DNA from 3 places in the Streptomyces sp. NPDC049887 genome. Region 3 is predicted to be linked to each of the others. Evidence: riboswitches for the same ligand, from Rfam matches in the RefSeq annotation. Region 3 holds a riboswitch; each other region holds the start of a gene.
What was found. Region 3 has a riboswitch for thiamine pyrophosphate ahead of thiC (phosphomethylpyrimidine synthase ThiC). Riboswitches for the same ligand answer to the same signal wherever they lie in the genome.
Positions count from the first base shown of each region.

Region 1 (10,303 bases), on a different contig from region 3:
CCGTCCTCGCGGCGTTCACCGCCGGGGCGCTCGCCCTCACCGCCCTGTCGGCACGTCGCAAGCAGGTGTGGACGTTCGACCGTCTTCACCCCGAGCTGAGCCTGTGAGACGGGCGGACCTGTGAGAATCGGCACCATGAACAGCGGCAGCACCCGGAGACAGGCCACCCGCGCCAAGCTCTACGAGGCGGCGGTGACCCTCATCGCCGAACAGGGCTTCTCCGCCACCACGGTCGACGAGATCGCCGAGCGGGCCGGCGTCGCCAAGGGCACGGTCTACTACAACTTCAAGAGCAAGACCGAGCTCTTCGAGGAACTGCTGCGGTACGGGGTCGGTCTGCTGACCTCCTCGCTGCAGGAGGCCGCCGACGAGGCGGAGCGGCGGGGCGGTACCAAGATCGAGGCCCTGGACGGGATGATCCGGGCCGGCCTGGTCTTCATCGACCGCTACCCGGCCTTCACCCAGCTGTACGTCGCCGAGCTGTGGCGCACCAACCGCGCCTGGCAGTCGACGCTGATGGTGGTGCGTCAGCAGGCGGTCGCCGTCGTGGAGACCGTCCTCCGGGAAGGCGTCGAGCGCGGCGAGCTGAGCGAGGAGATCGACATTCCGCTGACCGCGGCCGCGCTGGTCGGGATGGTGCTGGTGGCGGCGCTCGACTGGCAGGCGTTCCAGCGGGAGCGGTCGATCGACGACGTGCACGCGGCCCTCTCCCGGTTGCTCCACGGGCGGGTCGGCGGCTGCTGACGCTCATGCCCCCACTCGGTCACGGGCGCTCCCTGCAGCGGTGACCGCAGCGCCCGCCGAGGGCACCGGGCGCACGAACGACGAGTGCCGGTGCGGCGAAGCTCGATCCCCCCGAGCTTCGCCGCACCGGCGATCCCCCCGTCGTCGCCCCGTCCCCGTACCGCTGTTCCCCCGGGTCCGGGCAACCCCCGTTCGCAGGTGCGCCGCGCCGTTCCGCCGCCCCGTGCCGGCGGTGCCGGCGCCGCGCCCCTCCGTGGCCTCCACTCTTCCGTCCGCGCCGGTCGGGCCCCATCCGCGCGGCTACTCATCTCCCGCACTAGGTACGGATACTCAGAGGCCCGCGCTCATCCCCAGGCGCTCCGGTTGCGGGCAGGTCACGACCGCGTCCGGGTCCACCCGGTGGCGGCGGTCATCACGGCACGCGCTCGTGCCGGGGCCGGTGGGTCCCCCGCCTCGCGGGTCCGCCGTCCCCTGCGGGGACCGCCGCCCCGGTGGCTGTCGGACGCTGCCGATACAGTCCCTGACATGGCACGGATTGTGGTGATGGGCGCCGGGATGGGCGCCATGGCGGCGGCCGCCCGGCTGGCCGTGGCGGGCCACCGGGTGACGGTGTTCGAGCGGACGGGCACGTACGGCGGCGCGGTGCGCCGGTTCGAGCGTGCCGGATTCGCCTTCGACACCGGGCCCGGTCTGCTCCATCTGCCCGCCGTCTGGCGGGACTTCTTCGTGAAGACCGGCAAGGAGCCGCTGGAGGAGTGCGTGGAACTGGTCCAGGTGGACCCGGCGAGCCGTCATCTCTTCGCGGACGGCACGGCCGTGACCCTGCCGAACGCCTCGCGTGCGGGTGTCGTCTCGGCGCTGGACGGGGCTCTCGGCGGCGGAGCGGGCGAGCGCTGGGGCGATTTCCTGGTGCGTGCGCGGGATGCCTGGGACCGTTCGCGGCGCCCGCTGCTGGAGGAACCGCTCCCCGCGGAGACCTCCCGCTTCGCCCGGGACCCGTACCCGGCGCTCAAGGGCGGCCTGTTGCGCCGCCCGGCTCGCACCCTGGCCGAGGTGGGCCGGCGTGAGCTGCGGGATGCGCGGCTGGCGGCGCTGCTGGAGAGCCACGCCCTGGCGTACGGCTTCGACCCCGCCACCGCGCCCGCGGCGGCCGCCGTCCTGCCCTACATGGAGCAGACCTTCGGCACTTGGTACGTGCGGGGCGGGATGCGGGCCCTCGCGGACGCGGTCCACGAGCGGTGCCTCGCACGGGGGGTGGAGTTCGTCCTCGGCACCGAGGTGACGGAGGTACGGATCGAGGACGGCCGGGCGGTCGGCGTGGAGCTGGCCGACGGCGGCACGGCCGAGGCCGACCATGTGGTCGTGGGCGCACCCGTGCCCGCGCTGTACCGGGACCAGATCCTGCCGTGGGCCTCCCAGGACGAGTGGCCGCACCACCAGTCGGCTGTGCGGACCGGCCGGTTCACCGTCTGCCTGGCACTGCGCGGCACCCGTGCTGCGGACGCGGCGCACCGGACGGTGGTGCACTCGCCCGACCGGGCCGGGGAGTCGGCGGCGCTGGCCGCGGGACGGCTGTGCGAGCGTCCGACGGTCGTGGTGCTGCGGCCCGACGACGAGCGACTGCGGCCCGGCGACCACGAGGCGGTCACGGTGACCGCGACCGTGCCCGCCGGGACCGGCGACCGGATGCCGGACCTCCCCTGGGGCGAGCACGCCACGGGCGGGGACGCCGAGGGCGTGGAGGCGTTCGCGGACCGGATGACGGCGGCCGCGGAGGCGGCCGTTCCCGGTCTCCGGGAGCGGCTTCTGTGGCGCGAGGTGCGCACACCCGCCGACACCCTCCGGGAGACGGGCACGCCCCGGGTGCCCGGACCGGCACTGGCCGGAGCGGGCGGAGCACTGCTGCCCGCGGCGAACGTCTCACCGGTGCCGGGGGTGTACTTCGCGGGCGGCTGGTCGCATCCCGGCGGCGGACTCGCGCACAGCGGGATGTCGGGCGCGCTGGTGGCCGGCCTCATCGTGGAGGGCGCGGACTTCCGCGGTTCGCAGTGAGCTGATCCGGGCCTCGCGTCGCCGGAGGGCCGCGCTCTCCGGGGCGACCGCGGGCGTCGAAGGCCCCGCCGTGCGGTTCCGTGTCGCGGCGGGGACCGGGCGGCGGCGGAACGTGCGCCACCTGTCCCGAACGGCCCGCTCCGGGCCGTTCACCGCGCCGGAGCGCTCGGAGGTCGGGGCGCCGGCGACCGGTCCCGGCCCCGCGTCCCGGAGTTCCCAGGGTCCGGCTGCACTCCCCGACCTGCCCCGGGACACGGGTGGTCCAGCGGGCGCGGGAGTCTCAGTAGCGGTAGGTCTGGCCGTTGGGGTCGTTCTGGTGGCCCTGGTCGTAGCCGTACTGCGAGGGCTGCTCCGCCGGCGGCGGGGCCTGGTCCCCGTCGCGCTGGAGCGGCACCCACACACCGCCCGGCGGCGTCTCGTGGTAACCCTGCGGCGCGTACGGGTCGGCGTACTGCTGCTGGCCGCCGTAGCTCTCGTACGAGCCGTAGCCCTGCGTTCCGCCGCCGGCGTAAGGGTCGGACCAGGCGGCGTACTGCTGCTGCCCGCCGCCGGTGTCGTAGTCGTACGACCCCGCGTACGCGTCATGGGTCCCCGCCGGCTGCTGGTATTCGTGGCCCTGCGCGTAGGCGTCGGCGTAGCCGGTGGAGTAGCCGCCGTAGTGGGATTCCTCGCCGGCCTGGGTGTGGTCCGCCGTGTGGGCCGCGTCGGAGTAGACGCCGTACTGCCCGGTGTCCTCCGGGAGCGGCTGCGGCTCGTAGACGGCTGTGGTCTCGGCGGACGGGGAATCGTCCTGGTCGGGACCGGACGGACGGGGACGGCCGGCGGCGTCGTAGGGGTCCTCGTAGTCGATGCCCGTCACCTCCAGCACGGGGTCACGGTCGACGGGGGCGGCGGACCTCCGGCGGCGGCTGGAACCCGGACTGCCGCCCAGCGCCCAGCCCGTGGAGAAGCCGCGCCGGAAGGAGAGCGTGACGTACGTCTGGCCGACCGCGAAGGCCGCCGCACCGACGCCGATCACGATGACGTTCGGCATCAGCACACCGACGACCACGCCCAGGAAGCCGACGAAGGCGACCAGGCGCCAGCGCAGCCGCGCCTTGTACTGCAGCAGCACCTCGCCGAGCAGCCACAGCGCGACAATGCCGAACGCGATGTAGAGCACCGTCCAGCCCATGCCCGCCCCTCTCCTGCGGCCTTCCGCCCGGGGTTGCGGCGGGTGCGGCCGTTCACGTCTGCTGGTGCAGCCCGAGATTCTCGTAGATTTCGAGCGTCGCGGTGGAGTTGTTGAGCGTGATGAAGTGCAACCCGGGGACGCCCTCCGAGAGCAGCCGTGCGCAGAACTCCGTCGCGAACTCGATACCGATGGAGCGTACAGCGGCGGGGTCGTCCGCGACGGCGCGGATCCTCTGTTCGAGTTCGGCGGGGAACGACGCGTTGCTGAGCTGCGCGAACCGTTCGATCTGCTTCACGCTGGTGACGGGCATGATCTCAGGGATGATCGGGGTCTCGCAGCCCGCCTCCGCGACGCTGTCGCGCAGCCGCAGATAGTCCTCAACGCGGAAGAACATCTGGGTGATCGCGTAGTCCGCGCCGGCGCGGCACTTGTCCACGAAGTGCCCGATGTCCGTCTCCCAGTCGCTGGAGCGGGGGTGCATCTCGGGGAAGGCCGCCACGCCGACGCAGAAGTCGCCCGACTCCTTGATCAGCCGGACGAGCTCCGCCGCGTACCGCACGCCCTTGGGATGCTCGACCCACTCGCCCATCGGGTCGCCGGGCGGGTCGCCGCGGACGGCCAGGATGTTCCTGATCCCGGCGTCCGCGTACTGGCCGATCATATTGCGCAGCTCCGCGACGGAGTGGTTGACCGCGGTGAGGTGCGCGACCGGGGTGAGCGTGGTGTCGGCGGCGATCTGCTGGGTCGCCTTGACCGTGCCCGCGCGGGTGGATCCCCCTGCTCCGTAGGTCACCGAGACGAAGTTGGGCTGTACCGCCTCGACACGCCGCAACGCGTTCCAGAGGTTCCGTTCGCCCTTCTCCGTCTTGGGCGCCCAGAACTCGAAGGAGTACGAGGTCTTGTCGGTGGCGAGCAGCTCGCGCACGGTGCGTGCGCGATCGGTCCGGGTGGAAGCTGTGCCGAGGGCCATAGTCGCAGGTTATCCACGGGGCAGCGGTCTCCCAACCGGATTCCACCCATCGGACACCTATCGCTCATGAAACGGCCTGCTGCGCGTGGGCCCGTATCCGCTCGGCGAGACGGGCGGCGGCCTCGGCGGGGTCGTCGGCCTCCGTGATCGCCCGGACGACGACGACCCGGCGGGCGCCCGCCTCCAGCACCTCGTCGAGGTTGCCGGAGTCGATCCCGCCGATCGCGAACCAGGGGCGGGCCTGGCCGAGCGAGGCCGTGTACCGCACCAGGTCGAGGCCGGGGGCCGGTCGGCCCGGCTTGGTGGGCGTGGGCCAGCAGGGGCCGGTGCAGAAATAGTCGACACCGGGCTCGGCGGCCGCCGCGTCGACCTCCTCCCGGGCGTGCGTGGAGCGCCCGATCAGCACCCCGGTGCCGAGGACCGCCCGTGCCGCGGGCACGGGCAGGTCGCCCTGGCCGAGGTGCAGCACGTCCGAGCCGGCGGCATGGGCGACATCGGCCCGGTCGTTGACCGCGAGCAGCTTCCCGTGGCGGCGACAGGCGTCGGCGAACACGGCGAGGTGCTCCAGCTCCTCGCCGGCCTCCATGCCCTTGTCGCGCAGTTGCACGATGTCCACCCCGGAGGAGAGGACGGCGTCCAGGAACTCCGGCAGGTCGCCCTGGCGTCTGCGGGCGTCCGTGCAGAGGTAGAGCCGGGCGTCGGACAGCGCGGCTCGGGATGCGGACATGGGTGGTACCCCCCCGGGGTGGGTCGGCGGTGTGCGCGCCGGGTGCCGGACGGTCCGGGTCCGGTGCGCGCACCGCATCAGGATCGGTACGGCGGAAGGCGGCGACGTGCTCGGGACGTCGTCAGACGGCGAGCGCCTGGGCCCGGCGCTTCACCTCCGTGCCGCGATTCTCGCTGAGTGCCTCCGCGGGGGTCCCCGGCAGGGTGGGGTCCGGAGTGAAGAGCCACTCCAGCATCTCCTCGTCGGTGAAGCCGTCGTCCTTCAGGAGCGTCAGGGTGCCGGAGAGGCCCTTGACCACCTTGCCGCCCTTGATGAAGGCGGCAGGGACCTGGAGCGTCCGGTTCTCACCCCGGCGCACGGCGATCAGCTGACCCTCCTTGACCAGCTGCCGTACGCGCGTCACCTCGACATCGAGCTTTTCCGCGACGTCGGGCAGGTGGAGCCAGGCAGGGACGAGAGCATCGATCTTTGCGTCAATCTCGGTCACGTGACCAAGCGTGCCATCCCGGACCGACAGTCGGTAGCCGGGCCCGGTCCGGCTGCGGCCTTCAGAGGGACACGGGCCACCTGACCGCCACCCCGGGAGTGCTTCGGGAGCCCCGGGAGTCGTCCCGGGAGTTCTTCGGGAGGCCCGGGAGTCGTCCCGCCGGGGCTCGGGGCACGCCGCCCGCTCGGCAGCGGCGGTCGGAGGTCACAGCACGGCGGCCTTCAGGGGGACGGCCGGGTCGGCGGCGCGCTCGGCGTCGACGCGGGCGCCGACCTCGATGAGTCTGCGCCCCTGGGCCAGGTCCCGGGGCCTGCCGACCGTCAGCAGGGCCACCAGGGCCCCGTCCCGCAGCCACAGCACCGACCAGGAGTCACCCCCCGGGTCGCCCCGGCGCACGAGCGCGTCGGCCGCGCCGTGATGCCCGGCGTACTGGACGAACCGGCCGAACTGCTCCGACCAGAAGTACGGCACCGGGTCGTAGATCTCCCCCGGCTCGGTCCCCTCGCCCGTGTCCGCGCCGACGATGTTGGCCGCGACCGTACGGGGGCCCTGGAGCGCGTTGTCCCAGTGGTGGACGAGCATGCGCCGTCCGTAGCGGCCGGACGGGAAGGAGGCGCAGTCCCCGACCGCGTACACGTCCGGCAGCGAGGTGCGCAGCCGCTCGTCGGCGGTGACCGAGCCGTCGGGGCCCAGGCCGATGCCGGAACCGGCGAGCCAGCGGGTCGCCGGCCGGGCGCCGATGCCGACGACGACGGCGTCCGCGGGCAGCCGCCGGCCCCCTTCGAGGACCACGGTGCCCGGCTCGACGGCCGCGACCCGCGCGCCGGTGAGCAGTTCGGCGCCGGCCTCGGCGTACCACGTGGCCATCGGGGCGGTGACCTCGGCCGGCAGCGCTCCCGGCAGCGGGCGGTCGGCGGCCTCGACGACGACGGCCTCGCAGCCCGCCTCGCGCGCTGCGGTGGCGAACTCGGCGCCGATCCAGCCCGCGCCGACGACCACGATGCGGTGGCGTCGCTCCAGCACCGGGCGGAGACGCTCCGCGTCGTCGAGGGTGCGCAGCAGATGGACCCCGGGGACGCCCTCCGCGCCGGGGAGGGTGACCGGCTCCGCTCCGGTGGCGATGACGAGGACGTCGTACGGGACGGGCCCGGCGGGCGTGTCCAGCTCGTGCTCCCCGGGGCGCAGGCCCGTGACCTCCAGGCCCAGCCGGAGTTCGACGTCGAGCGCGTCGAAGTCGACGTCGAAGGCGGAGTCCTCGGCCTTCCCGAGCAGCACGGCCTTGGACAGCGGGGGCCGGTCGTAGGGCTGGTGCGGTTCGGCGCCGATGAGTCCGATGCCGCCGGTGAAGCCCTGTTCGCGCAGGGCCACGGCGGTCTGCACACCGGCCATGCCCGCCCCGACGATGACGACTCGGCGGCTCGGCGCCGTCTGCTCGCTCTCAGTCACCCGGCCACCCTAACCACCTGACGACATGTCAGGAAGGCAGCTGCTCCACGACGCTCGTGCCGCACCCCTGACGGGACTCCCACTCCCAGGTCTCCTCGAGCCGCACCCGACCGTCGGGGAGGTCGACGACGGTGGACGCGCAGTGCCCGGAGGATGTCGTCCCGTCCTGGCCGAGCTGGACGTAGCGGAAGTCCAGGCGGTCCCCCTCGCGGGTACCGACGAGACGGCCGCGGACGACGTCGCCGCCGGCGTACTCGGCCCAGATCCGGCCCCCGTCCTCGTGGTACGTGAACCTGGTCCGGGTGCCGACCTGGCCGGGCGACTGGTCGGCGACCGGGGCGAGGACGAGTCCGTCGAGCGAACGGGCCACGGCGGCGGCTCCCTTACCGGGGGTTGGCGACGAGAGTTAGGGTGGCCACCGTACTGCTACTCGCGGGAGCCCGGAGCACCGGGCTGAGAGGGAGGCTGAGGCGGCCTCCGACCGTACGAACCTGATCCGGGTCATGCCGGCGAAGGGAGGGTCCGGACGCGCATGCATCCAGGACAATCACCAGGACATTCCCCAGGACGCACCACGGACGTCCTCGTCGTCGGGGGCGGCGTCATCGGCCTCGTGACCGCGTGGCGGGCGGCGCAGCGCGGACTACGGACCGCGCTCGCCGACCCCGAGCCGGGCGGCGGGGCGGCACAGGTCGCGGCGGGCATGCTGGCGGCCGTCACGGAGCTCCACTACGGCGAGGAGACGTTGCTCGGGCTGAACCTCGCCTCCGCGGAACGCTATCCGCGGTTCGTGGCGGAGCTCGAGGAGGCGAGCGGCGAGGACACCGGGTACCGCTCCTGCGGGACGCTCGCCGTGGCCCTCGACGCGGACGACCGGGCACATCTGCGCGAACTGCACGCGTTGCAGCGGCGCTTCGGGCTGGATTCCGAGTGGCTCTCCGGCCGGGAGTGCCGGCGACTTGAGCCCATGCTGGCACCGGGCCTGCGGGGCGGGCTGCGGGTGGACGGCGACCACCAGATCGATCCCCGGCGGCTGGCCAGGGCGCTCGTGGTGGCCTGCGAACGCGCAGGGGTGGTGTTCCACCGGCGGTGGGCGGAGCGGCTGTCGGTGGTACGGGGCCGGGCGGCCGGGGCCGTGCTGGCCGGCGGCGACGAGATCCCGGCCGGCCAGGTCGTACTGGCCGCGGGCAGTCTCAGCGGCCGGCTCCGGGGCGTGCCCACGGCGGCGCTCCCCCCGGTGCGCCCGGTCAAGGGCCAGGTGCTGCGGCTGACGGTGCCGCCCGCCTACGCCCCCTTTCTGTCACGCACGGTCCGGGCCGTGGTGCGCGGCAGCCAGGTCTACCTCGTGCCGCGCGAGAACGGCGAGCTGGTGGTGGGCGCGACCAGCGAGGAGCTCGGCTGGGACACCACGGTCACGGCGGGCGGCGTGTACCAGCTGCTGCGCGACGCGCACGAGCTGGTGCCCGGCATCACCGAACTGCCGCTGACCGAGACCCGGGCGGGACTGCGCCCCGGCTCGCCCGACAACGCCCCGGTGCTGGGTCCCGCGGAGCTGCCGGGTCTGCTTCTCGCCACCGGCCACTACCGCAACGGCGTCCTGCTCACCCCGGTGACCGGCGACGTCATGGCGCACGCCCTGCTCACCGGTGAACTGCCGGACGAGGCACGGGCCTTCACCCCAAGCCGTTTCTCCCCCGCCCAGCAGGAGGTGCCCGCATGACCGCGCCCACGCACACCGTGTCCGTCAACGGCCGGCCGCGCGACGTCGCGGCCGGCACCACGCTCGACGTGCTGGTGGCCACGCTCACCGTCGCGCCCTCCGGGGTCGCGGCCGCCGTCAACGAGAGCGTCGTCCCCCGTGGCGAGTGGCCGGGGACGCTGCTCGACGAGGGCGATCGCGTCGAGGTGCTCACCGCGGTTCAGGGAGGCTGACGGCATGGCCGACGACCGCTTCGTACTCGGCGGGACGGAGTTCTCGTCCCGGCTGATCATGGGGACGGGCGGGGCGCCCAGCCTCGACGTGCTGGAGCGCGCGCTGGTCGCCAGCGGCACGGAGATGACCACGGTCGCGATGCGCCGCCTCGACCCGACCGTGCAGGGCTCGGTGTTGTCCGTGCTGGACCGCCTGGGCATCCGGGTGCTGCCGAACACCGCGGGCTGCTTCACCGCGGGCGAGGCCGTGCTCACCGCACGGCTCGCCCGGGAGGCGCTCGGCACGTCCTGGATCAAGCTGGAGGTGGTGGCGGACGAACGGACGCTGCTGCCCGATCCGGTCGAGCTGCTCGACGCGGCGGAGGTGCTGGTGGAGGACGGCTTCATCGTGCTGCCCTACACCAACGACGACCCCGTGCTTGCGCGGAGGCTGGAGGACGTGGGCTGCGCGGCGATCATGCCGCTCGGCTCTCCGATCGGCTCCGGGCTGGGCATCCGCAACCCGCACAACTTCCGGCTGATCACCGAGCGCGCCCGGGTGCCGGTGATCCTGGACGCGGGCGCCGGCACGGCGTCGGACGCGGCACTGGCGATGGAGCTGGGGTGCTCGGCGGTGATGCTGGCCTCCGCCGTCACCCGGGCGCAGGAACCGGTCGTGATGGCGGAGGCCATGCGGCACGCGGTCGAGGCGGGCAGGCTGGCCCACCGGGCGGGCCGTATCCCGCGGCGGCACTTCGCCGAGGCCTCGTCCCCCGTCGAGGGACGGGCGGC
Region 1 covers NZ_JBFAMM010000036.1:44,598-54,900, forward strand. The annotation lists gene AB0J10_RS30555 (YhgE/Pip domain-containing protein) at 1-107, shown strand, start outside; gene AB0J10_RS30560 (TetR/AcrR family transcriptional regulator) at 136-744, shown strand; gene AB0J10_RS30565 (NAD(P)/FAD-dependent oxidoreductase) at 1,270-2,796, shown strand; gene AB0J10_RS30570 (hypothetical protein) at 3,077-3,970, opposite strand; gene metF (methylenetetrahydrofolate reductase [NAD(P)H]) at 4,023-4,940, opposite strand; gene thiE (thiamine phosphate synthase) at 5,005-5,667, opposite strand; gene AB0J10_RS30585 (Rv2175c family DNA-binding protein) at 5,789-6,154, opposite strand; gene AB0J10_RS30590 (FAD-dependent oxidoreductase) at 6,359-7,543, opposite strand; gene AB0J10_RS30595 (hypothetical protein) at 7,629-7,970, opposite strand; TPP riboswitch at 8,023-8,135, shown strand; gene thiO (glycine oxidase ThiO) at 8,133-9,320, shown strand; gene thiS (sulfur carrier protein ThiS) at 9,317-9,532, shown strand; gene AB0J10_RS30610 (thiazole synthase) at 9,537-10,303, shown strand, end outside.
Region 1: it holds a riboswitch for thiamine pyrophosphate, as region 3 does, so the genes downstream of both, thiO (glycine oxidase ThiO) here and thiC (phosphomethylpyrimidine synthase ThiC) in region 3, are expected to answer to the same signal.

Region 2 (10,303 bases), on a different contig from region 3:
CCCGGGGGAGCCGCCAGGTCCACCCCGCGGTGGCCCCGCCCGTACGTGGAGGGCGGCGGTTCCCAGCCCCGTACCAGCGCGGGGCGGGGTGGGCCCACCGGCCAGACCGCCGCCCACGCCGGCACCGGGGACATCGCCACCGGCAGCACCGCCGCCAGCGCCGTCGTCACGACTCGTCGTCCGCGATTCATGACGTCGACGGTCCCCCGGCAGACCCCCTCCGCGCTGATCATGGTCCGGATCTGTGGACGGCCGACCCGTTGTGGACATCGCCGTCACCCGGCACCTCGGCGGTCCCGTACACTTCTTCTGGCGATCCGGGTCACCCGGGTCGACTTCGCACGCCCCGCCACCACCCTCATCCTCGGTCGGTGGCCGCGCCTCTCGGTCCCTTGCGGCACGGCGCGTCGGGGCGTCAGGACACAACCGAGAAACTCAAGGAGATACGGCCATGGCCGTCGTCACGATGCGGGAGCTGCTGGAGAGCGGCGTCCACTTCGGTCACCAGACCCGTCGCTGGAACCCGAAGATGAAGCGCTTCATCTTCACCGAGCGCAACGGCATCTACATCATCGACCTGCTCCAGTCGCTGTCGTACATCGACCGCGCCTACGAGTTCGTCAAGGAGACCGTCGCGCACGGCGGCTCCATCATGTTCGTCGGCACGAAGAAGCAGGCGCAGGAGGCCATCGCCGAGCAGGCGACCCGCGTCGGCATGCCCTACGTCAACCAGCGCTGGCTCGGCGGCATGCTCACCAACTTCTCCACCGTCTACAAGCGCCTTCAGCGTCTGAAGGAGCTCGAGGCGATCGACTTCGAGGACGTCGCCGCCTCCGGTCTCACCAAGAAGGAGCTTCTGGTCCTCTCCCGCGAGAAGGCCAAGCTGGAGAAGACCCTCGGTGGCATCCGCGAGATGCAGAAGGTGCCGAGCGCCGTCTGGATCGTCGACACCAAGAAGGAGCACATCGCCGTCGGTGAGGCGCGCAAGCTCCACATCCCGGTCGTCGCGATCCTCGACACCAACTGCGACCCGGACGAGGTCGACTACAAGATCCCGGGCAACGACGACGCGATCCGCTCCGTCACCCTGCTCACCCGCGTGATCGCCGACGCCGTCGCCGAGGGCCTCATCGCCCGTTCCGGCGTCGCGACCGGTGACTCGAAGCCGGGCGACAAGGCCGCGGGCGAGCCGCTGGCCGAGTGGGAGCGCGACCTGCTCGAGGGCGAGAAGAAGGCCGACGAGACCCCGGCCGCCGAGGCCGAGAAGCCGGCCGAGGCCGCTGCCGAGGCTCCGGCCGCGGACGCCGACAAGGCCTGACACCAGGTTCCGGTATCCGACGGCGGGGGCCCATGAAGCCCCCGCCGTCGGCCCGTAGATCGTTCGACCTCAGCTCTTCGACTTCAGAGAGATTCACAGACATGGCGAACTACACCGCCGCTGACGTTAAGAAGCTCCGCGAGCTCACCGGCGCGGGCATGATGGACTGCAAGAAGGCGCTCGACGAGGCCGACGGCAACGTCGACAAGGCCGTCGAGGCCCTGCGCATCAAGGGCCAGAAGGGCGTCGCCAAGCGCGAGGGCCGCTCCGCCGAGAACGGCGCCGTCGTCTCCCTCATCGCCGACGACAACACCTCCGGTGTCATCGTCGAGCTGAAGTGCGAGACGGACTTCGTCGCCAAGGGCGACAAGTTCCAGGCCGTCGCGAATGCGCTCGCCGCCCACGTCGCCGCCACCGGCCCGGCCGACATCGAGGCCCTGCTCGCCTCCGAGATCGAGCCCGGCAAGACCGTTCAGGCGTACGTCGACGAGGCCAACGCCAACCTCGGCGAGAAGATCGTCCTGGACCGCTTCGCGCAGTTCTCCGGTGCCTACGTGACGGCGTACATGCACCGCACGATGCCCGACCTGCCCCCGCAGATCGGTGTCCTCGTCGAGCTGGACAAGCCGAACGCCGAGGTCGCCAAGGGCGTCGCCCAGCACATCGCCGCCTTCGCGCCGAAGTACCTGTCCCGCGAGGACGTCCCGGCCGAGGTCGTCGAGTCCGAGCGCCGCGTCGCCGAGGAGACCACCCGCGCCGAGGGCAAGCCCGAGGCCGCCCTGCCGAAGATCGTCGAGGGCCGCCTCAACGGCTTCTTCAAGGACGCCACCCTCCTGGGCCAGCCGTACGCGCTGGACAACAAGAAGTCCGTCCAGCAGATCCTGGACGAGGCCGGTGTCGCCCTGAAGCGCTTCTCGCGCATCAAGGTCGGCATCTGAGCCGGTACGCGATCGACACGGGAGCCCGATAGGGTTTTCCAGCAGTCGTCGGCCGCGTGAACGCCGGACGACCGCAGATCTGACGAGGAGGCCATTGCCGCAGGGACACCAGCACCCACCGGCAATGGCCTTCTTCGTATGTGCACGAGGAGATCTCCATGAACAAGGGCGCGGACGCCAATCCGGCCGCCGACGACAAGAGCGACCACACCGGCCAGAAAGCCGGCCGCTTCATGCTGAAGCTGTCCGGGGAAGCGTTCTCCGGCGGCACCGGCCTGGGCGTCGACCCCGACGTCGTACACGCCATCGCGCGGGAGATCGCCGCGGTCGTCCGTGACGGCGCACAGATCGCGGTGGTCATCGGCGGCGGCAACTTCTTCCGCGGGGCCGAACTCCAGGTGCGCGGCATGGACCGGGCGCGCTCCGACTACATGGGCATGCTCGGCACGGTCATGAACTGCCTCGCCCTCCAGGACTTCCTGGAGAAGGAGGGGATCGACTCCCGCGTCCAGACCGCCATCACCATGGGCCAGGTCGCGGAGCCCTACATCCCGTTGCGGGCGGTGCGCCACCTCGAGAAGGGGCGCGTCGTGATCTTCGGTGCCGGTATGGGCATGCCCTACTTCTCCACCGACACCACCGCCGCCCAGCGTGCCCTGGAGATCGACGCCCAGGCCCTGCTCATGGGCAAGAACGGTGTCGACGGGGTCTACGACTCCGACCCCAAGACCAACCCGGACGCGGTGAAGTTCGACGCGCTGGAGTACGGCGAGGTGCTCGCCCGCGACCTCAAGGTCGCCGACGCCACCGCCATCACCCTCTGCCGCGACAACTCGCTGCCGATCCTCGTCTTCGAACTGCTCGCCGCGGGCAATATCGCGCGGGCCGTCCGGGGTGAGAAGATCGGCACGCTCGTGAGCGACCAGGGCACCCGGGCCTGACCCGGGGCACCGCCCCGGGATGGACAAAGCCCTGCCGGTCGGACACCGTGCAGGGAGGACGCGCCGCCAAGTTTCGCCGGTCTCGTACGTGTGACGGGTACCGGTCCGCGGACCCGCACCACGGGTCGCGTACCGGGGCCGCCGCTCGTACTCGCCGGGACTACCAAGACACGCAGGAGCAAGTGGTGATCGAAGAGACCCTCCTCGAGGCCGAGGAGAAGATGGAGAAGGCCGTCGTGGTCGCCAAGGAGGACTTCGCCGCGATCCGCACCGGGCGTGCGCACCCGGCGATGTTCAACAAGATCGTGGCCGACTACTACGGTGCGCTGACACCGATCAACCAGCTGGCCTCGTTCTCGGTGCCGGAGCCGCGCATGGCCGTGGTGACCCCGTTCGACAAGAGCGCGCTGCGCAACATCGAGCAGGCGATCCGCGACTCCGACCTCGGCGTCAACCCCAGCAACGACGGAAACATCATCCGGGTGGTGTTCCCGGAGCTCACCGAGGAGCGCCGCCGCGAGTTCATCAAGGTCGCCAAGGGCAAGGCCGAGGACTCCCGGATCTCGATCCGCTCCGTGCGCCGCAAGGCCAAGGAGGCCATCGACAAGCTGATCAAGGACGGCGAGGTCGGCGAGGACGAGGGCCGGCGTGCCGAGAAGGAGCTCGACGACACCACCGCGAAGTACGTCGCGCAGGTGGACGAGCTGCTCAAGCACAAGGAAGCCGAGCTGCTCGAGGTCTGATGAACGACTCTTCCTGGGGGGCCCCGACGAGTACCGGCTACTGGGGCCCGCCCGACCAGGGGGCTGCCCCGGCGGGTCCCGCATACGATGAGCTTGACGCCCAGCAGACTCGGCCCATGCCCATCGTGCCGGACGATCCCGACGCAGGTAGAGACGCCGCAGACCGCGAAGACCGCGACCGGGGGGCCGCTCGGCTGAGTGGCCCCCCGGTCCGCGACGAGATGCCGCAGGAGCCCATGCCCACCCCGCCGCCGTCTGCGGCCTCCCAGCCGTCGGAGCCGCAGCCGCCGCAGAAGAAGCGCGCAGGCCGCGATCTTCGGGCTGCCATAGGGGTCGGCGTCGGGCTCGGTGCGGTCATCGTCGCGGCGCTGTTCGTCGTCAAGGCCGTGTTCGTCGGTGTGATCGCCGTCGCCGTGGTCGTCGGCCTGTGGGAGCTCACCTCCCGCCTCCAGGAGCGCAAGGGCATCAAGGCGCCCCTGGTGCCGTTGGCGGTGGGCGGCGCGGCGATGGTCGTGGCCGGGTACGTGCGGGGTGCCGAAGGCGCCTGGGTCGCCACCGCCTTCACAGCCCTGGCGGTGCTGGTCTGGCGGATGACCGAGCCGCCCGAGGGCTACCTCAAGGACGTGACGGCCGGGCTGTTCGCCGCGTTCTACGTGCCGTTCCTCGCCACGTTCGTCGCGATGATGCTCACCGCGGAGGACGGCCCGCAGCGGGTCTTCACGTTCCTCCTGCTCACGGTCGTGAGTGACACCGGCGCGTACGCGATCGGCTGGCGCTTCGGCAAGCACAAGCTCGCGCCGCGCATCAGCCCCGGGAAGACCCGCGAGGGTCTGTTCGGGGCCGTGGCGTTCGGCATGGCGGCGGGCGCCCTCTGCGTGCCGCTGCTGATCGGCGGCGGGACCTGGTGGCAGGGCCTGGTCCTCGGCCTCGCGGTCGCGGTCAGCGCTACCCTGGGCGACCTCGGCGAGTCGATGATCAAGCGGGACCTCGGCATCAAGGACATGGGAACGCTGCTGCCGGGCCATGGGGGCATCATGGACCGGCTGGACTCGCTGCTGCCCACGGCGCCGGTGGTGTGGCTGCTGTTCGTGGTGTTCGTCGGCTCGGGCTGACCCGGGGAGTTCCGGTCGGAGGGGCTCGTCGTCCCCTGGGGCGGCGGGCCCTCCGCCGTGTCCGGTTCCGGCGGCGCCGTGAGACCCGTGTCCCGCCGCGGTCTGTCCGGCGGGGCTCCGGACCCTGCATGCTGGGCCCGGGACGCGGGAGACCGCGGGGCGAGGGGGGACCATGGGGCGGAAGGCCGGCGGAGCGGCTCTGCTGCTCGTACTCGTGTGCGTCACCGGGTGCGGAGGAGGGGACGACGGGGCCGTGGAACCCCGTCCGTCCGGGACGGGCACCCCGGCCGGCGCGGAACGGCCCGCGCCGAGTGCCCCCGTGCCCCCGGCGACCAGCGGCCCGCCCCGCCCCACCCCGTCGGCGACGACGCCCGACCGGGCGTCCGCGCTCGTCACGCTCACCGAGAGCGGCGGTATCGACGGGCGACACCATTCGGTCGTCGTCCACGACGACGGTACGTACCTCCTGGTCGCACCCGGGAAGAAGAACCGTCCCGGCCGGATGACCCCGGCGGCCCTCGCCGAACTGCGGGCAGCCCTCGGCGAGGTCGACTTCTCCCGGCTGCCGACCCGGCCCACCGGGCCGCCGGTCATGGACGGGCTGACCCGCGTGCTGGTCCACAACGGCCGCACCTACGTCGACGACGGCACGGACATCCCCGCCGACCTCGCCGCGGTCTACGACGCGCTGCCGCCTCCCGGCTGACGCGGACCGGGCCACCGGGGCCGGGATCCGCACCTGCCGGGGGACGAGACCGCCCCGTGGCCGCCTTGCGCTGCTGACGGCGTCGCGGAGGCCGGCCCCGCCCGGTGTGGCCGTCGGCGATCCTCACCGTCTCCCCACCCACCGCCCGCGACGGGTCCGTGCCCCCCTGTCCGGGAGCCCCTGTCGGTGCGGGCCCCTTGTCGGTCCGTGCCCGGTTTCGCTCCGGGCCCGGACCTGGTCCCGGCGCGTCGCCGGCCGGTTCGTCGGGCACACACCCGGCGCGGTCGTTGCGTACGGGAGACGGCACTCCCGGCGCCCGGCCGGTTCCGCCCCATCCGCCGCCCGGGCCCCGCCGCCCGGTGACGGGCACCCGGGTCACCCGAGTCGATCTGCGACACTGGTACGACCATGCCCAAGCCCGGAGAACTCACTTTCGTAGCCCCCCGCGGAGCCAAGAAGCCCCCGCGGCACCTCGCCGACCTCACGCCCGCCGAGCGGAAGGACGCCGTCGCCGCGATCGGCGAGAAGCCGTTCCGGGCGAAGCAGCTGTCGCAGCACTACTTCGCGCGCTACGCGCACGACCCGGAGCAGTGGACCGACATTCCCGCCGCCGCGCGCGAGAGGCTCGCGTCGGAGCTCCTGCCCGACCTGATGTCCGTGGTCCGGCACGTCTCCTGTGATGACGACGCCACCCGCAAGACGCTGTGGCGGCTCCACGACGGCACGCTCGTCGAGTCGGTGCTGATGCGCTATCCGGACCGGGTGACGATGTGCATCTCCTCGCAGGCCGGCTGCGGGATGAACTGCCCGTTCTGCGCCACGGGACAGGCGGGTCTCGACCGGAACCTGTCCACCGCCGAGATCGTGCACCAGATCGTGGACGGCATGCGGGCCCTCCGTGACGGCGAGGTCCCCGGAGGCACGGCCCGGCTGTCCAACATCGTGTTCATGGGCATGGGCGAGCCGCTCGCCAACTACAAGCGGGTGGTCGGCGCCATCCGCAGGCTCACCGATCCGGAGCCCGACGGGCTCGGCCTGTCGCAGCGCGGGATCACCGTCTCCACGGTCGGCCTCGTCCCGGCGATGCTGCGCTTCGCCGACGAGGGCTTCAAGTGCCGTCTCGCCGTCTCCCTGCACGCGCCGGACGACGAACTGCGCGACACCCTCGTCCCCGTCAACACCCGCTGGAAGGTCCGGGAGGTCCTGGACGCGGCCTGGGAGTACGCGGAGAAGTCCGGCCGCCGCATCTCGATCGAGTACGCCCTGATCCGGGACATCAACGACCAGGCATGGCGCGGTGACCTGCTCGGGCGGCTCCTGAAGGGCAAGCGGGTGCACGTCAACCTGATCCCGCTGAACCCGACCCCGGGCTCCAAGTGGACGGCCTCCCGGCCCGAGGACGAGAAGGCCTTCATCGATGCCATCGCCGCCCACGGCGTCCCGGTCACCGTCCGGGACACCCGTGGTCAGGAGATCGACGGGGCCTGCGGCCAGCTCGCAGCCTCCGAGCGTTAGTGCCGGGCCGCCCTCCGCAGGAACCGCCCCGGTCCCTGCGGTGCGTCCGACGGGTCCCTGTACGCTGGCCCGAACATCTGCATATTCCGACAGGGGAGCGCCACAGCGCTGAGAGTGCGGTGACCGTCAGACCGCAGACCCTCTGAACCTCGCCCGGGTCATTCCGGGTAGGAAGTTCGGACGAGACTCAAGCTGTTGCGCCCTGCCCGGCTACCGGATCGAGAGATTCCGCAGCCGGGCAGGGCCGCGTCTCTTCCTGGTCATGCCCAGGAGGAATCAGTGAGCACCACCAAGAAGATCACCGTCACCGCGCTGGCCGCGGCCCTCGGTGTGAGCACGCTCGCGGCCTGCGGCGGGTCGTCCGGGGACGACTCCGCCGGAACCGGCGCCGGCGGCTCCAAGACCGTGACGCTCGTCAGCCACGACTCCTTCAACGCCTCGCCGGCCGTGCTCAAGGAGTTCACCGAGGAGACCGGGTACACGGTCAAGGTGCTGAAGAGCGGGGACGCAGTCGAGGCGCTCAACAAGGAGATCCTCACCAAGGGCTCCCCGCAGGGCGACGTGTTCTTCGGCGTCGACAACACCACGCTCTCCCGGGCCCTCGACAACGACCTGTTCACCCCGTACGAGGCCGAGGGCCTGGAGCGGGTCCCCGAGGCCGTCCGGCTCGACAAGGACAAGCACCGGGTCACGCCGGTCGACAGCGGCGACATCTGCGTCAACTACGACAAGAAATACTTCGCCGACAGGAAGCTCGCCCCGCCGCAGACCTTCGACGACCTCGCCGAGCCCGCGTACCGGAACCTCCTCGTCGTCGAGAACGCCGAACGCTCCTCGCCGGGCCTCGGCTTCCTCCTGGGTACCGCTGCCGCGTACGGGGACAAGGGCTGGCAGGACTACTGGAAGAAGCTGCGGGCCAATGGCGTCAAGGTCGTCGACAGCTGGGAGATCGCCTACAACCAGGAGTTCTCCGGTTCCGCCGGCGGCAGGGCGGCCAAGGGCGACCGGCCGCTCGTCGTCTCGTACGCCTCCAGCCCGCCGGTCGAGGTGCTGTACGCCGAGCCGCGGCCGAAGGCGGCGCCGACCGGCGTCTCCACCGGCACCTGCTTCCGCCAGACCGAGGCCGCCGGCCTGCTCAGGGGCGCCCGGAACGAGGCCGGCGGAAAGGCCCTGCTGGACTTCCTGATCAGCAGGAAGTTCCAGGAGGACATGCCGCTCAACATGTTCGTCAACCCGGTGGCCGAGGACGCGAAGCTGCCCCCGCTGTTCACCGAGTTCGGCGAGGCGATCGCCGAGCCGCGGACGATGGCTCCGGAGAAGATCGCCGAGAACCGGGACCAGTGGATCCAGTCGTGGTCCTCACTCGTCCTGAAGTAACCGGGACGTCCGGCGGGAACGCCGGTCCGCGCCGGAGGAACCCCTCGCGCGGCCCGGCGTCCCTGCGCGCCGCCGCGGCCCGCTCGGCCCTGATGGCCCTGCCCGTCGTGTTCTTCGCCCTCTTCTTCGCCCTCCCCGTGGCCTCCATCGTCGCCCGCGGACTGCGGGCGGGGGACTCCTGGCGGTTCGGCGGGATCGCCGAGGTCGTCGGCCGCCCGGACATCCTCCAGGTGCTCTGGTTCACCCTCTGGCAGGCGCTGGCCTCCACGGGGCTGACCCTGCTGATCGCGCTGCCCGGCGCCTATGTCCTCGCCCGCTGCGACTTCCCCGGCAAGCAGCTGCTGCGGGCGGTCGTCACCGTGCCGTTCGTGCTGCCCACCGTCGTGGTCGGCACCGCGTTCCTGGCACTCCTGGGCCGGGGCGGGCTGCTGGACGACCTGTGGGGCGTGCGGCTCGACACGACGGTCTGGGCGATCCTCCTCGCCCATGTGTTCTTCAACTACGCAGTGGTGGTGCGGACCGTGGGCGGCCTGTGGGCCCAGCTCGACCCGCGCCAGGAGGAGGCGGCACGGGTCCTCGGCGCAAGCCGCTTCGGGGCGTGGCGGCGGGTCACCCTGCCCGCGCTGACCCCGGCCGTGGCCGCCGCCGCGCTGATGGTGTTCCTCTTCACCTTCACCTCGTTCGGCGTCGTGCAGATCCTCGGTGGCCCGGCCTACTCCACGCTCGAGGTGGAGATCTACCGGCAGACCGCCCAGGTGCTGGACCTCACCACGGCCGCCGTGCTGACCCTGGTGCAGTTCGCCGCCGTGGGCGCGGTCCTCGCCGTGCACGCCCGGACCGTGCGGCGACGGGAGACCGCGCTGCGACTCGTCGATCCGGCGCTCGCCGCCCACCGTCCGAGGGGCGCCGGGCAATGGGCCCTGCTGGGCGGGGTGCTCGCCACGGTCGCGACGCTGATCCTGGCACCGCTCGCGGTGCTGGTCGAGCGGTCGTTCGACGGACCCGGCGGCTACGGCCTCACCTTCTACCGGGCCCTGCAGTCCGCCGAGGCGAGCGGTGGCACGTTCCTCGTCCCACCGGTCGAGGCCGTGTGGAACTCCCTCCAGTACGCGCTCGCCGCCACCGCGATCGCGCTCGTCGTCGGCGGTCTCGCGGCCGCGGCGCTCACCCTCCCCCGGACGTCGTCCGGTCGGGCCTCCAGGGCCGGTCGGCTCGTCCGCGGCTTCGACGCGCTGCTGATGCTGCCGCTCGGGGTCTCCGCCGTCACCGTCGGTTTCGGCTTCCTCATCGCCCTCGACGAGCCGCCGCTGGACCTGCGCACCTCCTGGATCCTCGTGCCGCTCGCCCAGGCACTCGTGGGAGTGCCCTTCGTCGTACGGACGATGCTGCCCGTGCTGCGGGCCGTCGACGCACGGCTGCGGGAGGCGGCGGCCGTGCTGGGCGCCTCGCCGCTGCGGGCATGGCGCGAGGTGGACCTGCCGCTGGTGCGCCGGGCGCTGCTCGTCGCAGCCGGTTTCGCGTTCGCCGTCTCGCTCGGCGAGTTCGGTGCCACCGTCTTCATCGCCCGGCCGGACAATCCGACCCTGCCGGTCGCCGTGGCCCGGCTCCTCGGCCGTCCCGGGGAGCTCAACTACGGCCAGGCGATGGCGCTCT
Region 2 covers NZ_JBFAMM010000014.1:70,898-81,200, forward strand. The annotation lists partial or broken gene AB0J10_RS18875 (M23 family metallopeptidase) at 1-233, opposite strand, end outside; gene rpsB (30S ribosomal protein S2) at 452-1,318, shown strand; gene tsf (translation elongation factor Ts) at 1,420-2,256, shown strand; gene pyrH (UMP kinase) at 2,415-3,197, shown strand; gene frr (ribosome recycling factor) at 3,383-3,940, shown strand; gene AB0J10_RS18900 (phosphatidate cytidylyltransferase) at 3,940-5,052, shown strand; gene AB0J10_RS18905 (hypothetical protein) at 5,225-5,758, shown strand; gene rlmN (23S rRNA (adenine(2503)-C(2))-methyltransferase RlmN) at 6,167-7,273, shown strand; TPP riboswitch at 7,355-7,465, shown strand; gene AB0J10_RS18915 (thiamine ABC transporter substrate-binding protein) at 7,553-8,650, shown strand; gene AB0J10_RS18920 (iron ABC transporter permease) at 8,743-10,303, shown strand, end outside.
Region 2: it holds a riboswitch for thiamine pyrophosphate, as region 3 does, so the genes downstream of both, AB0J10_RS18915 (thiamine ABC transporter substrate-binding protein) here and thiC (phosphomethylpyrimidine synthase ThiC) in region 3, are expected to answer to the same signal.

Region 3 (10,303 bases):
ACGGTGACCAGGCCGAGCCGCAGCGAGCTCTTCATCACCGGGACGTGCTTCCTGCGCAGCAGATGGAAGGCGGCGATGCCGACCATGAACGCACCGCCGGTGAGGAAGGCGGCGGACAGCGTGTGGAAGACCTGCGTGAGGGTGGTGTTCTGGGTCAGGACCAGCCAGATGTCGGTGAGTTCCGCCCGCCCGTTCTTCTCGTTGATCCGGTAGCCGACCGGGTGCTGCATCCAGGAGTTGGCGGCCAGGATGAAGTACGCGGAGAGGATGGTGCCGATGGAGACCATCCAGATGCAGGCCAGATGGATCTTCTTCGGGAGTTTGTCCCAGCCGAAGATCCACAGCCCGATGAAGGTGGACTCGAAGAAGAAGGCGATCAGCGCCTCGAAGGCGAGCGGGGCGCCGAAGACGTCGCCGACGAAGCGCGAGTAGTCGGACCAGTTCATGCCGAACTGGAACTCCTGCACGATGCCGGTGACGACACCCATGGCGATGTTGATCAGGAAGAGCTTGCCCCAGAACTTGGTCGCCCTGAGGTACTTCTCCTTGTTCGTACGCACCCACGCCGTCTGCAGGCCGGCGGTCAGCGCGGCCAGCGAGATCGTCAGAGGAACGAAGAGGAAGTGGTAGACGGTGGTGATGCCGAACTGCCAGCGCGCCAGGGTCTCTGGCGCCAGAGCGAGGTCCACGTCGTCTCTCCTTACATCGGCGTGGTCACGTCGGCGTGCTCGTCGGATACATCACGGCAGTTTGCCCAGGACATCCATGACATAGCTGGAGCTTCCGGACACGCTTGTGAACGCGTTCACATTCACAAGCAATTATGACCCATACCGAATCCGAACCTGCGAGCGGGGGTCCCCGAGCGACCCACCGGCCGGTCGGTACGCACGAGCCCGGAGGGGCCTTCGGTTCATTCAGCAGATTGTCGAACGGCTGGAATGAGGATCGCCCGCCCCCGGAGCGGGTGCGGGCGATCGCGGAACGTCGGGCGAGGGCTACGTCCTGCTGCGGAAGGCGTCCGCGGCGTGCAGGAAGATGTCGTTCGCCTCGGACTCGCCGATGGTGACCCGCACGCCCTCGCCCGGGAACGGCCGCACCACGACTCCGGCCGCCTCGCAGGCCGCCGCGAACTCGACCGTACGCTCCCCGAGCCGCAGCCAGACGAAGTTCGCCTGCGTCGGCGGAACCGTCCAGCCCTGCTTCACCAGACCCTCGTACACCCGCGTCCGCTCAGCCACCAGTGCTCCGACCCGGCCCAGGAGTTCGTCCTCCGCCTGCAGCGAGGCGACCGCCGCGTCCTGGGCGAGCTGACTGACGCCGAACGGCACGGCCGTCTTGCGCAACGCGGCCGCCACCGGCTCGTGGGCGACGGCGAAGCCGACGCGCAGCCCCGCCAGCCCGTAGGCCTTGGAGAACGTGCGCAGCACCGCCACGTTCGGCCGCGAACGGTAGATCTCCAGCCCGTCCGGCACCTCCGCGTCACGGATGAACTCCCGGTACGCCTCGTCCAGGACCACGAGCACGTCGGACGGGATCCGGTCGAGGAAGCGCTCCAGCTCGGCGCGGTGCACCACCGTGCCGGTCGGGTTGTTCGGGTTGCAGACGAAGATCAGTCGGGTCCGGTCGGTGACGGCGTCCGCCATCGCGTCAAGATCGTGCACGTCGTCCGCGGTCAGCGGCACCGGAACCGATGTGGCACCGCTGATCCGGGTGATGATCGGATAGGCCTCGAAGGACCGCCACGCGTAGACGACCTCGTCGCCGGGGCCCGAGGTGGCCTGGATCAGTTGCTGCGCGACGCCCACCGAGCCCGTGCCCGTCGCCAGGTGCGAGACCGGAACCCCGAAGCGGTCGGCGAGTTCGTTCATCAGGCCGGTACAGGCCATGTCCGGGTACCGGTTGAAATCGCCCGCGGCGGCGACGGCGGTCTCCATCACGCCCGGCAGCGGCGGGTAGGGGTTCTCGTTGGAGGAAAGCTTGAACGCGACCGGGCCGCCGGCAGCGGCCGGCTTGCCGGGCTTGTATGTGGGGATGCCGTCCAGCTCGGCGCGCAGCTTGGGGCTCGTCTCGCTCACCGCAGGTCCTCCTCGACCGTCGTGCATCGTGCTCACCAATACTGCTCACCCTATGAGGATTCCCGGCCGCTGCGAATGGGCGAGCCTGGAACAACCTGGGTACGGGTCGGGAGCCGCGGCAAGGACAGGGGCGCTCTTCGGATCACCGCGCGCCGGTGGCTCGCGCCGTGGCGCGCATCCCTCGTAGTGGTGAGTTGAGACCTCTTCGATACCTCAGCCATTCGGAAGGTCCCCGCCGGTCGGCAGCCATGAGACATACGCAGGAGACCCCAACTTCCTTTTATTCCATGGCAATTGACGACTCATAGCCATGCAGAAACGTGCCTGTCAACGCCTGCATATGCGACCGACTTCACCTCCCCGCCTCGCCCTACTATCGGCCTGCCATGACAGCAGCAGGGAAGCACCAGGTGAGCCGGACGGAGACATCACGCCGGGGCAGCCGGCAAGGCCGAGCAGGCATCCGGGACGTAGCCGCCGCAGCCGGTGTCTCCATCACGACCGTCTCGGACGCGCTGAACGGAAAGGGCCGGCTCCCGGACGCCACCCGCCGCCATGTCCGCGAGGTCGCCGACCGGCTGGGCTACCGCCCGTCGGCCGCGGCCCGCACGCTCCGTACCGGCAAGTCCGGACTCATCGGCCTCACGGTGACGACGTACGGGGACGAACCGTTCACCTTCACGGAGTTCGCGTACTTCGCGGAGATGGCGCGAGCCGCCACCTCCGCCGCGCTCGCCCGCGGCTACGCCCTGGTCATCCTCCCCGCCACCTCACGCCACGACGTCTGGTCCAACGTCGCACTCGACGGCACCGTCGTGATCGACCCCTCCGACCACGACCCCGTGGTCACGGAGCTCGTCCGCCAGGGCCTCCCGGTCGTCTCCGACGGGCGCCCCGCGGGCGCCCTCCCGGTCACCGCCTGGGTCGACAACGACCACGAGGCCGCCGTCCTCGACCTGCTCGACCATCTGGCGGCCGGCGGCGCCCGCCGGATCGGCCTGCTCACCGGGACCACCACGGACACGTACACCCGGCTCTCCACCACGGCCTATCTGAACTGGTGCGAACGCGTCGGCCAGGATCCGGTGTACGAGGCGTACCCCGCACACGACCCGTGCGCCGGAGCGGTCGCCGCCGACCGGCTGCTCGCCCGACCGGACCGGCCCGACGCCGTGTACGGGCTCTTCGACCCCAACGGCACGGACCTGCTCGCCGCCGCCCGCCGGTACGGACTGCGCGTTCCGGACGACCTGCTGCTGGTCTGCTGCAGCGAGTCCACCGTGTACGCCAACACGGAGCCCTCGATCACCACGCTCTCCCTCAAGCCGCGGCGCATCGGCACCGCCGTGGTCCAGTTGCTGATCGACGCGATCGAGGGAGTGGACGGCGGCCGCCCGGTCGAGCAGGTGATACCGACCGAACTCATCGTCCGGACCTCTTCACAGCGGCGCTCTCCCCGAACGACGGTGAGCGCCCCACGCTCACCCTCCCAGGACTAGACCAACGCAATTGGGGCGAAACGACTGGTGAACCGGTGGTGTACCCGGATTCAGCACCCCTGGTGCGTCACACAGCACGATCCGCGTTCCTATGATGGGCGCACGACACCGCGGACCGTCCCCGACCAGGCCGGTCCGGCGGTGAGGGCGGCGCGACGGTGGTGGAGGGGTCGATGACTCAGGGGGCCGGTCAGGGACCCGTGGTGCGTACGGCGACGTTGCGCGACTTCCGCGTCCCGCCGTACGCACAGGTTCCGGTGCAGTCGGAGTCCGCCGGCCATGAATACGTGCGCGCGCACCCGGAGGACTCAGTCCCGCGAGCGGTTCCTCACGAAAACGGGGAGCCCGCCCCACGGCCGGCGCCCGCCGCCGAGGCCCCGCACCGGGCGGCCCCGGCCCCCGGAACGGAGGACGGCACCCGGGCGGCAGCGGTCCGCCCCGAGGAGTCCCTCCCCCAGGCACCGCCGGCGCACCCCGGCGACGCGATCCCGGACGACGAGCCGCCCGAGGGCTACACCCCCACCGAGCGCGACCTGCCGGTGATCAACCGCGGCGACACCGTGCAGGTGACCGTCGCCCCCGCGGGGCAGCCGGCCCCCGCCGCCGAGGGCCTCGGCCCGCTCTACGTGGTCGGTGACGTCCACGGCTATCTGGACGAACTCGTCGCCGCACTCACCGCCCAGGGCCTGATCGACGCCGAAGGCCGCTGGTCCGCGGGCAACACCCGGCTGTGGTTCCTGGGCGACTTCACCGACCGCGGCCCGGACGGCATCGGCGTCATCGACCTCGTGATGCGGCTCTCGGCCGAGGCCGCGGCGGCCGGCGGCTACTGCAAGGCCCTGATGGGCAATCACGAGCTGCTGCTCATCGGCGCCAAGCGCTTCGGCGACACGCCCGTCAACTCCGGCGCGGGCACCGCCACCTTCCAGGCGGCATGGCTCCTCAACGGCGGCCAGAAGAGCGACATGGACCGCCTCCAGGACGTCCATCTGCAGTGGATGTCCCGGCTCGACGCGGTGGTGGAGGAGGACGGGCATCTGCTGATGCACTCCGACACCACCGCCTACCTCGACTACGGCACCACAATCGAGGACGTCAACGACAACGTCCACGAGATCATCAACCGCAACGACGCGGACGAGTGCTGGGACCTCTTCCGCAAGTTCACCAAACGCTTCGCCTTCCGGGACGACGACGGCCCGCAAGCCGTCCGGGAACTGCTCGCCACCTACGGCGGCGGCCGCGTCGTCCACGGCCACAGCCCTATTCCGTACCTGCTGGGCGAGGTCGGCGCGGAGGACTCCGACTCCGAGGGGAACTCGGAGCCGCTGGTGGAAGGGCCGCACGTGTACGCGGACGGGCTCGCCATCGCCATGGACGGCGGAGTGACCATGGCCGGAAAGCTGCTGGTGGCCCAGCTCCCACTCCAGGCCTGAGGCAATCCCGCGCAAGCGATTTCCGGAAACCCCCTGTCACCCCCTGCCGTAACCGCTCTACCATCGGCGTATCCGTAGCAGGCTCTCCTCCGTTTCCGCCCAACTGCCCGACCCACATGGGCAAACCGGCCCTACGGAGCATCGGGGGATGCACATGAACAGCGCTCCGCACCTGCTGGCCGAGGACCGCGCCGAATACGAGCGCATCCTCGACGACGCGCTGCGCTCAGCGCCCGACCGCCCGGATCTCGACGGCATGGGCAGACGGCTCAACGCCGAACAACTGCGCACGATGGCGCTGAACGCCACCGCGCTCATCACCAGCGCCGCCGCCGCCGAGTACGACCACTTCGTGAAGGTCCGCGAGGAGGCACGCGCCTCCGCGGGAACGCCCGCCGGCCACTCGGTTCTCGGGCCCGCGGTCGGGGCGTCCCCGGAGACGGGCGCCGGATTCGCCGCGGTGCTCACCGTCCTGGCACCGGTCCTCGCCGGCACCGCCGCGCTCATCTTCCTGCTCGTCGGCTACATCCTGAAGGCCGTCAGCCCCGACACCGGTTTCGCGGACACCCTCCTGACGGCGGGCTGGTTCTTCGGCGCCCTGACCGCGGCCGGACTCCTCGCCGCCGCGATCGGGCTGCTGATCACCGCCATCCGCAACGGGGCCACCCAGGTGCCCGCCGAGGACGCGACGACCGGCGAACTGCCCGACGAGGTGGCACGCGCCAAGGACGCCTGGCGGCACGCCCTCCTGGAGCGCGGCGTCCTCCCCTTCCTTCGCACAGCCCTGGCCGACCCCAGCGCCGATCCGACCTCCCCCGCCCCGCCCCGCCGGATCAGCCGCATTCCCAAGGTCGGCTACAGCGGCCCCGACTTCTCGAGCCCGAACGACGGCACCGCGGCCGGCTCCCGCCCCACGTTCACGAGCCCGGACTTCACCAGCCCCGAGTTCGGGCCGCCGGAACACCAGCCCGAGTAGCGCTTCCCCACCGGGGATTCGCGCCCAGCCCCACGCGTCGCCGGGCACAACGGCGAGGTCGGGTGCAGCCGCGGGCTGCACCCGACCTCGCCGTTGTGCCGTCGCGGCCGTGGCTTCAGGCCGCGGCCGGAACGGACTTGGGGTTCGCGCCGTACTTGTTCGGCGCCTCCTCGCCCTCCGTGGCCATGAAGACCAAGAGAACGATTCCGCCGACGAGCGGCACGAGGGCGATCAGCAGCCACCAGGCCGACCGACCCGTGTCGTGCAGCCGGCGGAACGCGACGGCGAGCGCCGGAATGAAGATCGCCGCGTAGTAGACGTAGTACGGGATCATCGTGTCGACGGCATAGCCGATGCCCATCAGCACGGCGAGGACGGCGATGTTCACCAGGGTGAACATCCAGTACTCCTTGCGGCGCGCACGCCCCCCGAAACCGACGTAGTTCTTGAGTACCGCCAGGTACCAGCTCACTGCGATTCCCTCCCCTGGCCCCTTGTCAGGGACACATAGAATTTCGGCCAAGCGGCTGATATTTATCCATGAGTCCCCATGGGGTCAAGGGAATTCAGCACCTCCTTGAAACAGCAATCAACCCGCCGCACTTCCGTGATCAACGGAGTGCCGCAAAACGGAACATCCTGGCCCTATCGGCCCTCGCCTCGATGCACTCGAGCACGTACCTCCGCGTGACCGCGATCCCCGATCGCGCCGCAGTGACGGAACCGGCCACGACCGCACGAGGTCGCGGCCGGTTCCTCCATCCGCTCAGTCCGCCAGCGGCAGGTACACCCGGTTCCCCGAGGCCGCGAACTCCTTGGACTTCTGGAGCATGCCCTCGGCGATCTCCGTGTCCGACGCCGCCGGTTCGTCGCCGCCGAACTGCTCCGTGATGCTCCTGCTGATCTTCATCGAGCAGAACTTCGGACCGCACATGGAGCAGAAGTGCGCGGTCTTCGCCGGTTCGGCCGGCAGCGTCTCGTCATGGAACTCCCGTGCCGTGTCAGGGTCCATGGCCAGGTTGAACTGGTCCTCCCAGCGGAACTCGAAGCGCGCGTCCGACAGCGCGTCGTCCCACTGCTGCGCGCCCGGGTGCCCCTTGGCGAGGTCCGCCGCATGTGCCGCGATCTTGTAGGTGATGACGCCCGTCTTGACGTCGTCCCGGTTCGGCAGGCCCAGGTGCTCCTTGGGCGTGACGTAGCAGAGCATCGCCGTGCCCCACCAGGCGATCATCGCGGCGCCGATGCCGGAGGTGATGTGGTCGTAGGCGGGCGCCACATCGGTCGTCAGCGGGCCGAGCGTGTAGAACGGGGCCTCCTCGCAGATCTCCTGCTGGAGGTCGATGTTCTCCTTGATCTTGTGCATCGGGACGTGCCCCGGTCCCTCGATCATGGTCTGCACGTTGTGGCGCTTGGCGATCGAGTTGAGTTCCCCGAGCGTCCTCAACTCGGCGAACTGCGCCTCGTCGTTGGCGTCCGCGATGGAGCCCGGCCGCAGTCCGTCGCCGAGCGAGTAGGTGACGTCGTACGCGGCGAGGATCTCGCACAGTTCCTCGAAGTTGTCGTACAGGAACGACTCCCTGTGGTGCGCGAGGCACCAGGCGGCCATGATCGAGCCGCCGCGGGAGACGATGCCGGTCTTGCGCCGCGCCGTGAGCGGCACGTACCGCAGCAGCACGCCGGCATGGACCGTCATGTAGTCGACGCCCTGCTCCGCCTGCTCGATGACGGTGTCCTTGTAGATCTCCCAGGTCAGCTCCTCGGCCCGGCCGTCGACCTTCTCGAGCGCCTGGTACAGCGGCACGGTGCCGATCGGTACGGGGGAGTTGCGGAGCACCCACTCGCGGGTGGTGTGGATGTTGCGGCCGGTGGAGAGGTCCATGACCGTGTCCGCGCCCCACCGGGTGGCCCAGGTCATCTTCTCCACCTCCTCCTCGATGGAGGAGGTCACCGCCGAGTTCCCGATGTTGGCGTTGACCTTCACGAGGAACCGCTTACCGATGATCATCGGTTCGGTCTCGGGGTGGTTGACGTTGGCGGGCAGCACGGCCCGGCCCGCGGCGATCTCCTCGCGGACGACCTCCGGGGAGACGTTCTCCCGGATCGCCACGAACTCCATCTCCGGCGTGATCTCACCACGCCGGGCGTAGGCGAGCTGCGTCACCGCCTGGCCGCCGCGTCCCCGGCGGGGTTGGCGCGGGCGGCCGGGGAAGACCGCGTCGAGGTTGCGCAGACCGCCGCGCGGGGACGTGTGCTTGATGCCGTCGTCCTCGGGCCGCACGGGACGGCCGGCGTACTCCTCGGTGTCGCCGCGTCCGACGATCCAGTTCTCGCGCAGCGGCGGCAGACCGCGGCGCACGTCCGTATCGGCGTGCGGATCGGTGTACGGACCGGACGTGTCGTACAGGGTGACGTCCTTGCCGTTGGTCAGGTGCACCTGGCGGACCGGCACCCGGATGTCGGGGCGTGAGCCCTCGACGTATCCCTTGTGCCAGCCGATGGACTTCCCCGCCCCGGACGATCCGGAGGCAGGCGTGCGCGTGTCCGATGTGGTCATGAGACCTACTCCCTACGCCGGCATTACCCGGTAACAGGTTCGGCGGTCGGCGCAGCTGTCCCGTACGGTCGTACGGCGGGTCAGCGCCCTCTCAGCCCGGTGCTCCGAGCTCCCGCGTGTGCAAAGGTGTCACCACGCTAGCGCCCCATCGGGCGTGCTGAACAGTGGGCCCCGTTCGTTCTTGCGATGATCTGTCGGTGACTTCCTCCCAGCAGACGCCACAACCGGACCACAGCACGGGCGGTCAGCCGCACTCCCACGGCCACGCCCACGCCCACGCCCATGGGCCGGCCGCCCCCGTTTCGCGGCATCTGCGGCGGGTCATCGCCGCGGTCCTCATCCCGTTCGCCGCCGCGGTGGTGGTCGGCCTGGTCGCCCTCTGGCCCGGCGGTGCGCCGGAGCACGAGCGCACGGGTGTCGGCTTCGACCGGCAGACGGAACAGGCCCGGGTGGTCCGGGTGCAGGAGGTCGACTGCTCCGAGGTGAACGCCGGGCAGGTGCCGCCGACGGGTGACACCACGACCCCCGAGGGCCGTGAGGCGGTCAACTCCCAGCAGGGAAAGTGCAAGAAGGCGACGGTCGAGATCACGTCCGGAAAGGACAAGGGGCGCACGTTCATCGAGATCGTCCAGCCGGACGCCTCGCGCCAGCTGAAGCAGGGGCAGGGCGTGGTCGTGGCGTACGCGCCCGACGCGCCGCGTGATCTCCAGTACTCGGTGAGCGATGTGAACCGGGACTTCCCGATGATGCTGCTCGCCGGGATCTTCGCGGTCGTCGTCGTGCTGGTCGGCCGGCTGCGCGGGGTGATGGCGCTGATCGCGCTGGTGCTGAGCTTCGCCGTACTGACCCTGTTCATCCTGCCGGCCATCCTTCAGGGCTCGAATCCGCTGATCGTGGCCGTGGTCGGGGCAAGCGCGATCATGCTGATGGCGCTGTACCTCTGCCACGGGCTGAACGCCCGCACATCGGTCGCGGTGCTGGGGACGCTGATCTCGCTGCTGCTGATCGGGCTGCTCGGCTCGGTGTTCATCGGCTGGGCGTCCCTGTCCGGGAACACGGACGACAACACCGGCCTGATCCACGGTCTGTATCCGAACATCGACATGTCCGGCCTGCTTCTGGCGGGAGTCATCATCGGTTCGCTCGGCGTGCTCGACGACGTCACGGTGACCCAGACCTCGGCCGTGTGGGAGCTGCACCAGGCGGATCCGGCCATGGGTCCGCGCGGCCTCTACAAGGCGGGCATCCGGATCGGCCGCGACCACATCGCCTCGGTGGTCAACACGCTCGTACTGGCCTACGCCGGCGCCGCGTTGCCCCTTCTCCTGCTGTTCTCGATCGCGCAGTCGGGGGTGGGCGCGGTGGCGACCAGCGAGTTGGTGGCGGAGGAGATCGTCCGAACCCTCATCGGCTCGATCGGTCTGGTGGCATCGGTGCCGGTGACCACGGCACTGGCCGCGCTGGTGGTCTCCGCCGACCGGCCCGGCGGCACGGTGACCGGTGTGGCCGCGGGAGCGGTGCGCAGCAGGGGCCGGCGCCGGCGGGCGAAGTAGCTCCCTCGCGCACGGCCGGCGAGGAGCGCTCGTGGTCGGCAGGCGGGCGTCGTGGTCGGCAGGCGGTCAGCCGGCGGCTTCCTCGGCGAGGATCCGGCCCAGGGCGGCTTCCAGGTTGTCCTCGAAGTCGCCGAGCGTGCGCTCCTGTCCCAGCGGGACCAGTTTGTCGGTCCGGTCGAGGAAGGCCACCAGGGGTGCGGCTCCGGC
Region 3 covers NZ_JBFAMM010000011.1:189,484-199,786, forward strand. The annotation lists gene AB0J10_RS16485 (cytochrome ubiquinol oxidase subunit I) at 1-689, opposite strand, end outside; gene hisC (histidinol-phosphate transaminase) at 999-2,078, opposite strand; gene AB0J10_RS16495 (LacI family DNA-binding transcriptional regulator) at 2,465-3,577, shown strand; gene AB0J10_RS16500 (metallophosphoesterase) at 3,751-5,013, shown strand; gene AB0J10_RS16505 (hypothetical protein) at 5,162-5,989, shown strand; gene AB0J10_RS16510 (DUF805 domain-containing protein) at 6,105-6,461, opposite strand; gene thiC (phosphomethylpyrimidine synthase ThiC) at 6,756-8,543, opposite strand; TPP riboswitch at 8,536-8,669, opposite strand; gene AB0J10_RS16520 (YibE/F family protein) at 8,741-10,096, shown strand; gene AB0J10_RS16525 (SsgA family sporulation/cell division regulator) at 10,163-10,303, opposite strand, start outside.